Regions from separate parts of the Caldisalinibacter kiritimatiensis genome, predicted to be linked through region 1. Evidence: predicted binding sites of a transcription regulator. Region 1 holds the regulator's gene; the other holds the start of a gene.

Region 1 (6,033 bases):
GCCTGCACAAATGAAATAGGAACTTCACAAATTACATCATCGCCTTCTCTCTCAAAGATTTCATGTGGTTGTACATTAATATATATATATAAATCTCCTCTTGGACCGCCTCTTTCTCCAGGTTCACCTTCACCTCTCAACGGTATTACAGAACCAGTATCTACACCTGCAGGGATTTTTATATTAATTTTTCTTTCTTTTCTTTCCTTGCCTGTACCACCACATTTACTACAAGGCTCTTCTATAATTTCACCTGTACCATTACAATTATCACATGTCCTTACATTTACAAATTGACCAAATGGAGTATTTTGTGCATATCTCACTTCTCCTGTTCCATTACACTTTGGACACGTAGTTTTATTTGTGCCTGGTTTTGCTCCTGTTCCATTACATACCGAACAATTCTCAGTTCTATTTATCTTAATTTCTTTCTCTGTTCCAAATGCCGCTTCCTCAAATTTAATATTAACTCTATATTTTAGGTCAGCACCTTTTCTTGGTCCTGATTTTCTTCTTCCTTTAGAAAAACCACCACCAAACATATCGAATATATCGTCAAATATATCGTCAAATCCACCAAAGCCTCCAGCTCCTTGTCCGAAGCCGCCAAATCCTTGGCCATTTACACCTTGGTGTCCAAATTGGTCATATCTTGCTTTCTTTTGTGGGTCACTTAGCACTTCATAGGCCTCATTAATTTCTTTAAACTTTTTTTCCGCTTCTTTATCATCTGGATTCATATCTGGATGGTATTTCTTGGCTAGTTTTCTATAAGCTCTTTTTATTTCTTGTTCACTAGCATTTCTATCTACTCCAAGAACTTCATAATAATCCCTTTTACTCACTTTTTCACCACCTTCCAAAAGGCATTAAACTACTATGTTTTTTCCTTTTATTTATAACAGAAGATATTAAGCTACTCTAGTTAATCCTTAAGTTCTCAGATTCATTATATATAAATTTTATTAAAAAATCAAAGCTAAATCCAAAGGATTTAGCTTTGGTAAAATTAATTATTGTTATCGTCATCATCTACTACTTCATAGTCAGCGTCTACTACATTTTCATCATTCTTTGCACTCTGTCCTTGGGCTTGTTCGTTTGCTGTTTGTTGTGCTTGTTGAGCTCCTGCTGCTTGTTGATACATTTTTTGTGATACTGCATGAAATTCATTTGTTAATTCTTCTGTTTTCTTCTTGATTTCTTCTATGTTATTTCCTTCCATAGCTTTCTTTAATTCGTCTACTTTAGCTTGCACTTTTGCTTTTTCATCTTCACTTACATTATCTCCAAGTTCTTTAAGCGTCTTTTCAGTTTGATAAATTAATGTGTCTGCGTTGTTTCTAACTTCAACTTCTTCTTTTCTCTTCTTATCTTCTTCGGCATACTTTTCTGCTTCTTTTACTTTCTTTTCAATTTCTTCTTCTGATAAATTAGTTGAAGCAGTAATTGTAATTTTTTGTTCTTTTCCAGTTCCTAAATCCTTAGCTGAAACATTTACTATACCATTTGCATCTATATCAAAAGTTACTTCTATTTGAGGCACTCCTCTTGGTGCTGGAGGAATTCCTGTTAATTGGAATCTACCAAGTGTTGTATTATCTTTAGCCATTTGTCTTTCACCTTGAAGTACGTGAATATCAACAGCAGTTTGGTTATCTGCAGCTGTTGAGAACACTTGGCTCTTCTTAGTTGGTATAGTTGTATTTCTTTCTATTAATTTAGTAAATACTCCTCCTAAAGTTTCAATTCCTAGTGATAATGGAGTAACATCTAATAATAATAAATCTTTAACTTCTCCACTTAATACTCCACCTTGAATACCTGCACCTAGTGCAACACATTCATCAGGGTTAATTCCTTTATGAGGGTCCTTTCCTGTTAGTTTTTTAACTGCTTCTTGAACTGCTGGAATTCTTGTTGAACCACCAACTAGTATTACTTTATCAATGTCTGTTGGGCTTAATCCTGCATCATTTAATGCCAATCTAGTAGGTTCTAATGTTTTTTCTACTAAATGTGCAGTTAATTCATTAAACTTAGCTCTAGATAAAGTAATATCTAAATGCTTAGGACCTTCTTGTGTAGCAGTAATAAATGGTAAATTAATATTAGTTGTCATTACACTTGATAGCTCTTTTTTAGCTTTTTCTGCTGCCTCTTTTAATCTTTGAAGAGCCATTTTATCTTGTCTTAAATCTATTCCATTTTCTTTTTTAAATTCTTCTGCTAAGTAATCAATAATTGCTTGGTCAAAATCGTCTCCACCTAGGTGATTGTTACCATTTGTTGCTATAACTTCGAAAACTCCATCTCCTAGTTCTAATATAGAAACGTCAAATGTACCTCCACCTAAGTCAAATACTAATATTTTTTGATGTACTTCTTCTTTATCAATACCATATGCTAATGATGCTGCTGTAGGTTCGTTGATAATTCTTCTTACGTTTAGTCCTGCTATCTTACCTGCATCTTTAGTAGCTTGCCTTTGACTATCTGTAAAATATGCTGGAACAGTAATTACAGCATCTGTGACTTCTTCACCAAGATAACTTTCAGCATCAGCTTTAAGCTTTTGTAAAATCATTGCTGAAATATCTTGTGGTGTATACTCTCTACCATCAATTGTAACTTTATGGTCTGTACCCATATGTCTTTTTATCGAAATTATTGTTCTATCTGGATTTGTTATAGCCTGTCTTTTTGCAGTTTCACCAACTAATCTTTCTCCATCCTTAGTAAAAGCTACTATAGAAGGAGTTGTTCTATTACCTTCTGCATTTGGAATAACTACAGGTTCTCCACCTTCCATTACAGCAACACATGAGTTAGTTGTTCCTAAGTCAATTCCTATTATTTTACTCATTTTTCAATCCTCCTTATGTATTATATTTATTTTGATATTTTTACCATGCTTGGTCTAATAACCTTATCATTTAGTTTATACCCTTTTTGGAATACTTCTATAATTGTACCTTCTTCATGCTCATCTGATTCCTCTTGAGCTACACCATGATGAAGGTTAGGGTCAAATTTTTCCCCTAATGCTTTTATTTCTTCAAGTCCATTTTTACCTAAAATATCAATTAATTGCTTATACACCATTTCTACACCTTGATAAAAACTATCGTTTTTATCTTTTTCTTCAGTACTTAAGGCTCTATCAAAATTATCTATTACTGATAGCAACTGTGAAATAAGCTCTTGAGCCGCAAAAGAATATATACTTTGCTTCTCCTTTTCAGCTCTTTTTTTATAATTTGTAAAATCAGCTTGAAGTCTTAAATATCTACTATTTAACTTTTCTAATTCTTTTACTTTTTCTTCATACATTTTTTTGTAATCTTCCTCAAGTTCCTTTTCCTTGTCTTCTTCTAATTCATCCCTTACTGCTTCCAAATTGCTATCTACTTCTTCTTTCATTTCATTTTCTTCACACTCTAGGTCATTATTTTTTAATTCTTCGCTCATATTCCCCACCTCTCTAATGTCTTCTCATTTAAGCCACATTATAGAGGTGTAAGATACTAATCCTACACCTCTTTAATGTCATTATTTAATATAATACTTATTTAAAATTTCATTCATATCTAATGCAATAGACTTAACAGCTGAAATTACTTTTGAGTAATCCATTCTAGTAGGTCCAATAACCCCTATCCTTCCAATAGTTTTTCCATTTAATCTATAAGTAGCTGTTATTAAACTACAATTTTGAACTTCTCTATACCTATTCTCACTACCGATAGTTATCTCAATATCATGTTCTCCACTTTTTAGCATCATATCAACAACTGAGTTTTTATCTTCTAAGAATGATAAAAATGATTTAGCTTTTGATACATCATTATATTCAGGAAAATTAAATATGTTAGTTACACCATCTGCATATAAAGTCACTTCTTCTGTTTTATCTAAAGATTGATTGATAAGAGGAACTATACTATTTATAGTTGATTTAATAGTTTCCCTTAAATCATACATTTCATTCATTAAACTTACTTGTAAATCTTCTCCTATCTCATATATTCTGTGTCCTTTTATTTTTTCATTTAATATATTAGATATTTTATTTAATTGGTCACAAGAAAGTTCTTTATCTACCCTAAATATTGTATTTTTTATTATATTTGTATCTGTAACTATTACAACTAAAACTTTAGTTTGATTTACAGGTACTAATTGAATATGCTTCAATCTACTTTGCTTCACCTGTGGTGCAATAGCTAGTGATGTATAATTAGTAAGCTGTGATAAAATTTTTGCTACATTTTGTATCAGACTATCTATTTCGCCTATTTCTCTTAATAATTGATTTCTTACTTGATTTCTTACTTTTTGTGATATTAGTTTTTCTTCCATTAACGAATCAACATATAATCTATATGCCTTGTCTGATGGAATTCTTCCAGCAGAGGTATATGGCTGAATTAAATATCCTAATTCTTCTAAATCTGACATTTCATTTCTTATAGTAGCAGAACTAACACCTAAATCATACTTTTTTGATATAGTTCTAGATCCTACTGGCTCCGCATTAGTTATATAACTGTGGATTATAGCTTGTAAAATTCTCAACTTTCTATCATCAAGTTTCAAATATACCACCCCATTCACCTTAAAAGAACAACCCAGTCATACACAACTTTTAAGTATACTTTGGGGAGAATATAAATATTTTCTCCAATTTTCTTTATTAGCACTCTACGTTAACGAGTGCTAATTCCTATGTTTTAAGTTATCACTGAATTTTAAATTTGTCAATACCTTTTAAATAAAATTTGCCAAAAACATATTCCTTTTATGAAAGTAATTCTCTAAAAACTATATTAGATAAATCAAGCCCTAGTTTAGTTAATTTAATACTATTGTTATTTGTAATAAGAAGACCCTGTTCCATTAATTTTCTTAAAATCTCTCCATAGATTTCGTCTACATCTATCTCAAATCTATTATAAAATTCTTTTTTATTTATCCCTTGTATAAGGCGTAGTCCTAGTATCATGTATTCGGCCATTTCGATTTTTTTGTGAATTTTTTCCTTTTCTTCAATTGGTAACATCCTTTTATCTAAAGAGTGAAAATAAGATTTAAAGTTGTTATAATTATTATATCTAATACTATTAATATTTGAATGTGCTGCTAACCCTAACCCTAAGTAAGGCTTTACTTTCCAATATAATAAATTATGGTTGCATTCATACCCTTCTTTTGCAAAATTTGATATTTCATAATGACTATATCCTCTTTGTTCTAGGGTTTCTATACCTTTATGATACATCTCTCTTTCTTCGTCCTCATCTGGTAGTTCAAGTTTAGACTTAAGATACTCTTTATAAAATCTTGTTCCTTCTTCTAGTTTTAAGCTATAAAAAGAAATATGTTCAACACCTAAAACTGCAACTTTATTTAGTGTTTCAATAACATTTTCTAGAGTTTGGTTAGGCAAGTTAAACATTATATCAACATTCACATTCCTAAATCCCCATTTTCTTATTAATTCATAACTTTTATAAAAATCCATTGTATTATGAATTCTACCTATTCTTTTTAAGAGTTTATCATTTAATGTTTGAGCACCAATACTTACCCTATTAATATTTATTTCCTTATATACTTTTAACTTTTCGTCATCTAAAGTTTTAGGATTTGTTTCTATTGTAAATTCCTCTAATTCATTTAAATTCATTTTCCCATATAAACAACTATATATTTCATAAATATATTTTCCTTCTAAAATAGAAGGAGTACCTCCTCCTATAAATATAGTTTTAACTACATAATCTTTTAATAACCTTGAGTACATATCTATTTCTTTTTTTAAATAATATATATAATTATCTATCAAATCCAATTTGTCTGGAAATGATTTAAAGTCACAATAATAACATTTACTCTTACAAAATGGTATATGTATATATATACCCAGTTCCTTCATGTATATTCCTCCTGTTTTTATAATTGCCTTTAATATTATTTTATAAAAAAGTCTTCCTTTAAAATGAAAGATTCTCAAGGTTGACTTTTTTG
Region 2 (6,033 bases), on a different contig from region 1:
AGGACCGATACCTACTTTAACAGCATCTGCTCCAGCTTTGATTAAATCTTCAGTTGCTTCTTTAGTGGCTACATTACCTGCTATTAACTGTAGTTCTGGAAATTCTCCTTTAATCTTTTCAACGGCTTTTAATACTCCTTTAGAATGTCCATGAGCTGTATCTATTACCACCACGTCTACTTTAGCATTTACTAAAGCTCTAACCCTTTCTACCATATCCTTAGTAATTCCTACTGCTGCTCCTGCTAATAATCTACCGTTAGCATCCTTGGCTGCATTTGGATATTGTATTGATTTTTCAATATCTTTGATTGTTATAAGTCCAGAAAGTCTACCATTTTCATCGATTAAAGGTAATTTTTCTATTTTAAATTTTTTCATTGTTTCTAATGCTTCATCCATTGATATATCTTTATTTGCTGTTACTAAACTTTCTTTAGTCATAACTTCTTCAATTTTTTTAGAAGTATCTGTTTCAAATCTTATATCCCTATTTGTTATTATTCCAACTAACCTATTTTCATTATCAGTTATTGGTACCCCTGAAATATGATATCTTTCCATTAACTCTAATGCATCTGAAACATTATGCATCGGTGATAAGAAAAATGGGTCTGTAATAACACCATGCTCTGACCTTTTAACTTTATCTACTTCTAAAGCCTGTTCTTCAATAGACATGTTTTTGTGTATAATACCTATTCCGCCTTCTCTAGCCATTGCTATAGCCATTCTACCCTCTGTAACTGTATCCATACCTGCACTCATTATAGGTATATTAAGATTTATTTTCTTAGTAAGTCTAGTTCTGATTTTTACATCTTTAGGTAAAACTTCAGATTTAGCCGGTACTAACAACACATCATCAAATGTTAATCCTTCACCTAAAAACTTTTCCATTATACTAACTCCCCTTTCATTTATTCAACTAATAAATTACTTTAATAATTTATGCAATACTGTTCTAACTCACAGTTGATAGCTTTTAGTTTATAGTTTGTAGTTAAAAAAAACACACAAATTCTTTGAGTGAATTTGTGTGTTTTAGACAGTAATACAACAACATCCCAAGTAGATATAAAAACACTTAGGTTCTTTACAAATCCACTCATAGTCAAGTGATTTACGGTCACTCGGTAGAAACTTCTCAGCCATATTCCGAGAATTATATGAGGGTCGTTTTATTTAGTTCTTAACTCTTGGCTCTTAGTTTTTAGTATTTAGTTTATAACACATAGAAGATTATTTTCAGTTTCATCTTATAGATTAGTAAATAATCTTCGTTATGTGTTGCATAAAAGTCATCCTCTAATGTAACGTCTTTATTTAAATTGAAGACTTTTTTATAAGTTAACAAAACTAAAACTATTTGTCAAGAATAAACATTAAATACTTTGTAAATATTTCTTAACATATTCTTGCAAGTCTTGGTAAACCTTTTCTACAGAAGTATTAAATCCTTTTGCAATTTCCTTACATTCATTATAGTCAGGTTCATAGTCAACTAATATTCCATTGTTAAAAAATAATTTTATAGTTGCATTACCATACTTTGTTTTAATTTTTAATAATTTCTCTTTCAATCATAACACCTCAAAAACATTACACAAATTTACAAATTGAACTATATTATTGCCTTGTAACTCAGTTTTTTCTTGCTATATTGATATAAATATTATGACATAATATTAGTATAGAAATAATAATTTTTTATTAAACATTTCCTAAAAATAGACTATTACTATGTTTGGAGGTTATATAATGAAGTACTCTTCCAAAGATAAGAACCTTGACAAACAGACTCTCTCATTTATTCAAAATCAGTTAAATTATGAAAACCTACTATACAAAAAATATTTAGCTTATAGTGATATGTGCCTTGACAATGAACTAAAAACTATATGTTATAAAGCAAGTAAAAGACATAAGGAAAATTATAATAATCTTATATCCTACTTAGAAAACTGCTGAGTTTTTTTAGGTACTTAGTACTTGTTACTGAAAAAAATTGAACAAAGTCGACTTCCAAGAAAGCAACAACGTCTTCTTAGTTATTAACTCTTGGATATAAACTTTAAAAAATAAGGAGGCACTTCCTATGGTCTTTAATAAATACTTAACTGAAAGAGAACTTCTATCAGACCTTATGACCTCAGAAAAAGAATTATCTAATCTTTACAATGATGCATTAACCAAATCATGCTCACCGTTGCTTAAACAAACATTATCTCAATGCTTTTTTAATACCTTAGATATACAGTCTTCGATACATCATGCCAATAACATAAGAGGTTGGAACAATGCCAGAAAGACTACTGAAAAAGATATAAGCAATATTGTAAGGCATTTTAAATATAAGAAGTATTACTAAAGCCGATTTTGGCTATTGGCTTAAAGAACAGAGTGTAGGGGATAGATAATAAGGAATAGAAAAAAGTGGCCAAAATGGCCACTTTCTTTATTACATCATTCCTGGCATTCCGCCACCCATTCCTGGCATTCCTGCACCAGCTGCTGCTGCATCATTTTCTTCTTCAATATCAGCTACTGCACTTTCAGTTGTTAATACCATAGCAGCTACTGAAGCAGCATTTTGAAGAGCTGATCTTGTAACTTTAGTTGGGTCTACGATACCAGCTTCAATCATATTTACATATTTTTCATTTAATGCGTCAAATCCAACTTCTTTTTCGCTATTCTTAACTTTTTCTACTATAACAGAACCTTCTAATCCAGCATTTGCAGCTATTTGTCTTACTGGTTCTTCTAACGCTCTTAATACTATCTTAGCTCCTGTTCTTTCATCTCCTTCAAGAGTTTCAAGTAATTTTTCAACTGCTGGAATTGTATTTACTAGAGCAGTTCCTCCACCTGGTACAATTCCTTCTTCAACTGCAGCTCTTGTAGCAGCTAAAGCATCTTCTATTCTTAATTTTCTTTCTTTCATTTCAGTTTCTGTTGCTGCACCAACTTCAATTACTGCAACTCCACCTGAAAGCTTAGCTAATCTTTCTTGTAATTTTTCTTTATCGAATTCTGAAGTTGTTTCTTCAATTTGAGCTTTTATTTGTCTTACTCTATCTTCAATTGCATTTTCGTCTCCAGCCCCGTTAACTATAGTTGTATTTTCTTTTTCAACTTTTACTGTACGAGCTGTACCTAACATGTCTAATGTAGCTTCTTTTAAATCATATCCTAATTCTTCTGAAATAACTTCTCCACCTGTTAAGATAGCAATATCTCTTAACATTTCTTTTCTTCTGTCTCCGAATCCTGGAGCTTTAACAGCAACACAGTTGAATGTTCCTCTTAATTTGTTTACAACTAATGTAGCTAATGCTTCACCTTCTACATCTTCAGCTATAATTAATAATTGTTTTCCTTGTTGTACTATCTTTTCTAATACTGGTAATATATCTTGAATATTTGTTATTTTCTTATCTGTAATTAAGATATATGGATCTTCTAAAACAGCTTCCATTTTCTCAGTATCAGTTGCCATGTATGGTGATAAGTATCCTCTATCAAATTGCATACCTTCAACTACTTCTAAAGTAGTTCCCATTGATTTTGATTCTTCAACAGTAATAACTCCGTCTTTTCCTACTTTCTCCATAGCTTCTGCTATTAATTTTCCTATTTCTTCATCTGCAGCTGAAATTGAAGCAACTTGTGCAATAGCTTCTTTGCTATCTATTGCTTTTGAGAATGACTTGATTTCTTCTACTGCTGCATCTACAGCTTTATGTATCCCTTTTCTTAAAATCATTGGGTTAGCACCAGCTGCTACGTTCTTTAATCCTTCTCCAATCATTGATTGTGCTAAAACTGTAGCTGTAGTAGTACCGTCTCCAGCAACATCATTAGTTTTAGTAGCTACTTCTTTAACTAATTGAGCTCCCATGTTTTCATATGGGTCTTTTAATTCTATCTCTCTAGCTATTGTAACACCATCATTCGTAATAAGTGGTGTACCAAATTTTTTATCTAAAACAACATTTCTTCCCTTTGGTCCTAATGTTACTTTAACAGTATCAGCTAGTTTGTTAATTCCTTTTTCCATAGCACGACGTGCTTCTTCTGCAAACTTAATTTGCTTAGCCATTATTTATTCACTCCTTTAATTAATTTTTTCTGTTATATCCAGTATTAAATATGTGATTAACTTTCTTTTATACTATTCTACTACTGCTAAAATATCGTTTAATTTTAAGATTGTATACTCTTCTCCATCTAATTTTACTTCTGTACCTGCAAATTTAGAGAAAATAACTCTGTCTCCAACTTTTATTTCTTCTTTTTTCTTTTCGTCATTAGCGATAGTTGGTCCTACTGCAACTACTTCTGCCATTTGAGGTTTTTCCTTAGCTGTGTTAGGTAATACTATTCCACTTTTTGTCTTTTCTTCAGCTTCTAACTTTTTGATAACTACTCTGTCTCCTAATGGTTTAATATTCATTTGATTACCCTCCTTGTATATTATATTTATATTAAATTTTATTACTTGCTTTTGTTAGCACTCTCTTTCAATGAGTGCTAACACTACATTTACTATGTTATATAATACATTATATGGAATCAAATATTATAATAGAGTAAATTTACCCATAATTAGTTTATATTTCGGATTATTCTAATATTTATTATTATATCGTTTATTATCACGTTTTTTCTTTTATTTTCATCAATTGCTATAATAGGGTAAAGAAGCGTGCAAATAAACGTGCTAAATGACGTAAAAGATGACGTTCTAACTGACGTACTTAAAAACGTATAAAACAAAATCGACTTCGTCGATTTGTTAGTTAGTAGCTTTTTACTTAGTTCTTAGCTCTCAGTTCTTGAAAAAAAAATGAAAAGCTTTTTAAATCTAGTATTTAGCTATTCGCTTTTTGTCATTGACTATTGCTGGAGTTTTCCATAAAATAATTTCAGTTTTTCAATTTCCCCTAACTCTATTCTCTAATACTCTAATCTCTACCCTCTATTACCCTAATCTATAATCCAAAGTAATGTAACTACATGGTAAATCAATGGTATAAAAACTGCTGGAAGCATATTACCTATTTTTATTTTCTTTATTTCAAGAATATTTATACCTATTCCCATTATTAAAATTCCACCTACTGCAGACATTTCTATTATAACTGAGTCTACCAATATAGTCTTTACTAGTGAAGCTGTAATAGTTATCATTCCTTGATATATAAACACTGATATAGATGAAAAAATAACTCCAATACCTAATGTAGATGCAAATATTATTGAAGATATTCCGTCTAATATGGATTTTACAAAAAGAGTTTGATGATTACCTGTAAGTCCACTTTCTAATGCACCTACTATAGCCATAGCACCTATACAATATACCAAAGAGGCAGTAACAAACCCCTTAGAAAAATTCGTATTAGTTTTCCCCACTTTTCCCTCGATCCAATTACCAAGTCTATCTAGATTATACTCAATACTCATAGCCTCACCTATAACACTACCAATTACTATACTAATTATTACTAATAATACATTTTCACTCTTCAATGCTCCCATTAATCCTATAACTATAACTGTGAGTCCTAATCCTTGCATTATTGTTTCTTTATATTTGTCCTTTATACCATGCTTTAGAAAATATCCTATAATTCCACCTATGATGATAGCTATACTGTTTACAATAGTTCCTAGCATATTAAAAGCCCCCTTATAGCAGTTCGTAGTTCTTAGCTTCTTGCCCTTAGGAAATAATAAATATAAAATTACACACCTTACCCCACAATGAATTGTGGGCTACATCAAATTCTTCAATATGAATGTTTTTTATTTTTATAGCTTATTAATTCTCAATTATATTTCTTCCTCCCTATTCCATTTTCTCTTGCATAATAAAATAGATACTGTTGAGCAAATCCACTATATTCTCCAAATTTATTTTCTGCATATTCCTGAATATCCTTTATTTTAGTATCCTTTTTAAAGTAAAAATGCTCCATCACTCTTTTTACCCATACATCAACTGGAAAAGAATCGTGTTTATCC

Evidence for each region. Region 1 encodes HrcA, which represses chaperone genes, less so after heat shock. Its sites were predicted from a motif close to ATTAGCACTCNATANTATNGAGTGCTAAT; they were not measured.
Region 2: a site for HrcA is predicted at 4,513-4,541, ahead of groES (co-chaperone GroES). Genes of this name have one in related genera too.

What each region holds. Positions count from the first base shown of each region.
Region 1 covers NZ_ARZA01000142.1:489-6,521, forward strand. Annotated here, with positions in the region: gene dnaJ (molecular chaperone DnaJ) at 1-848, opposite strand, end outside; gene dnaK (molecular chaperone DnaK) at 1,013-2,869, opposite strand; gene grpE (nucleotide exchange factor GrpE) at 2,896-3,474, opposite strand; gene hrcA (heat-inducible transcriptional repressor HrcA) at 3,556-4,602, opposite strand; gene hemW (radical SAM family heme chaperone HemW) at 4,805-5,941, opposite strand.
Region 2 covers NZ_ARZA01000203.1:45,387-51,419, forward strand. Annotated here, with positions in the region: gene guaB (IMP dehydrogenase) at 1-900, opposite strand, end outside; purine riboswitch at 1,092-1,193, opposite strand; gene L21TH_RS09085 (hypothetical protein) at 1,386-1,583, opposite strand; gene L21TH_RS09095 (spore coat protein) at 2,099-2,371, shown strand; gene groL (chaperonin GroEL) at 2,462-4,105, opposite strand; gene groES (co-chaperone GroES) at 4,178-4,459, opposite strand; gene L21TH_RS09110 (DUF554 domain-containing protein) at 4,993-5,685, opposite strand; gene L21TH_RS09115 (DNA-3-methyladenine glycosylase family protein) at 5,838-6,033, opposite strand, start outside.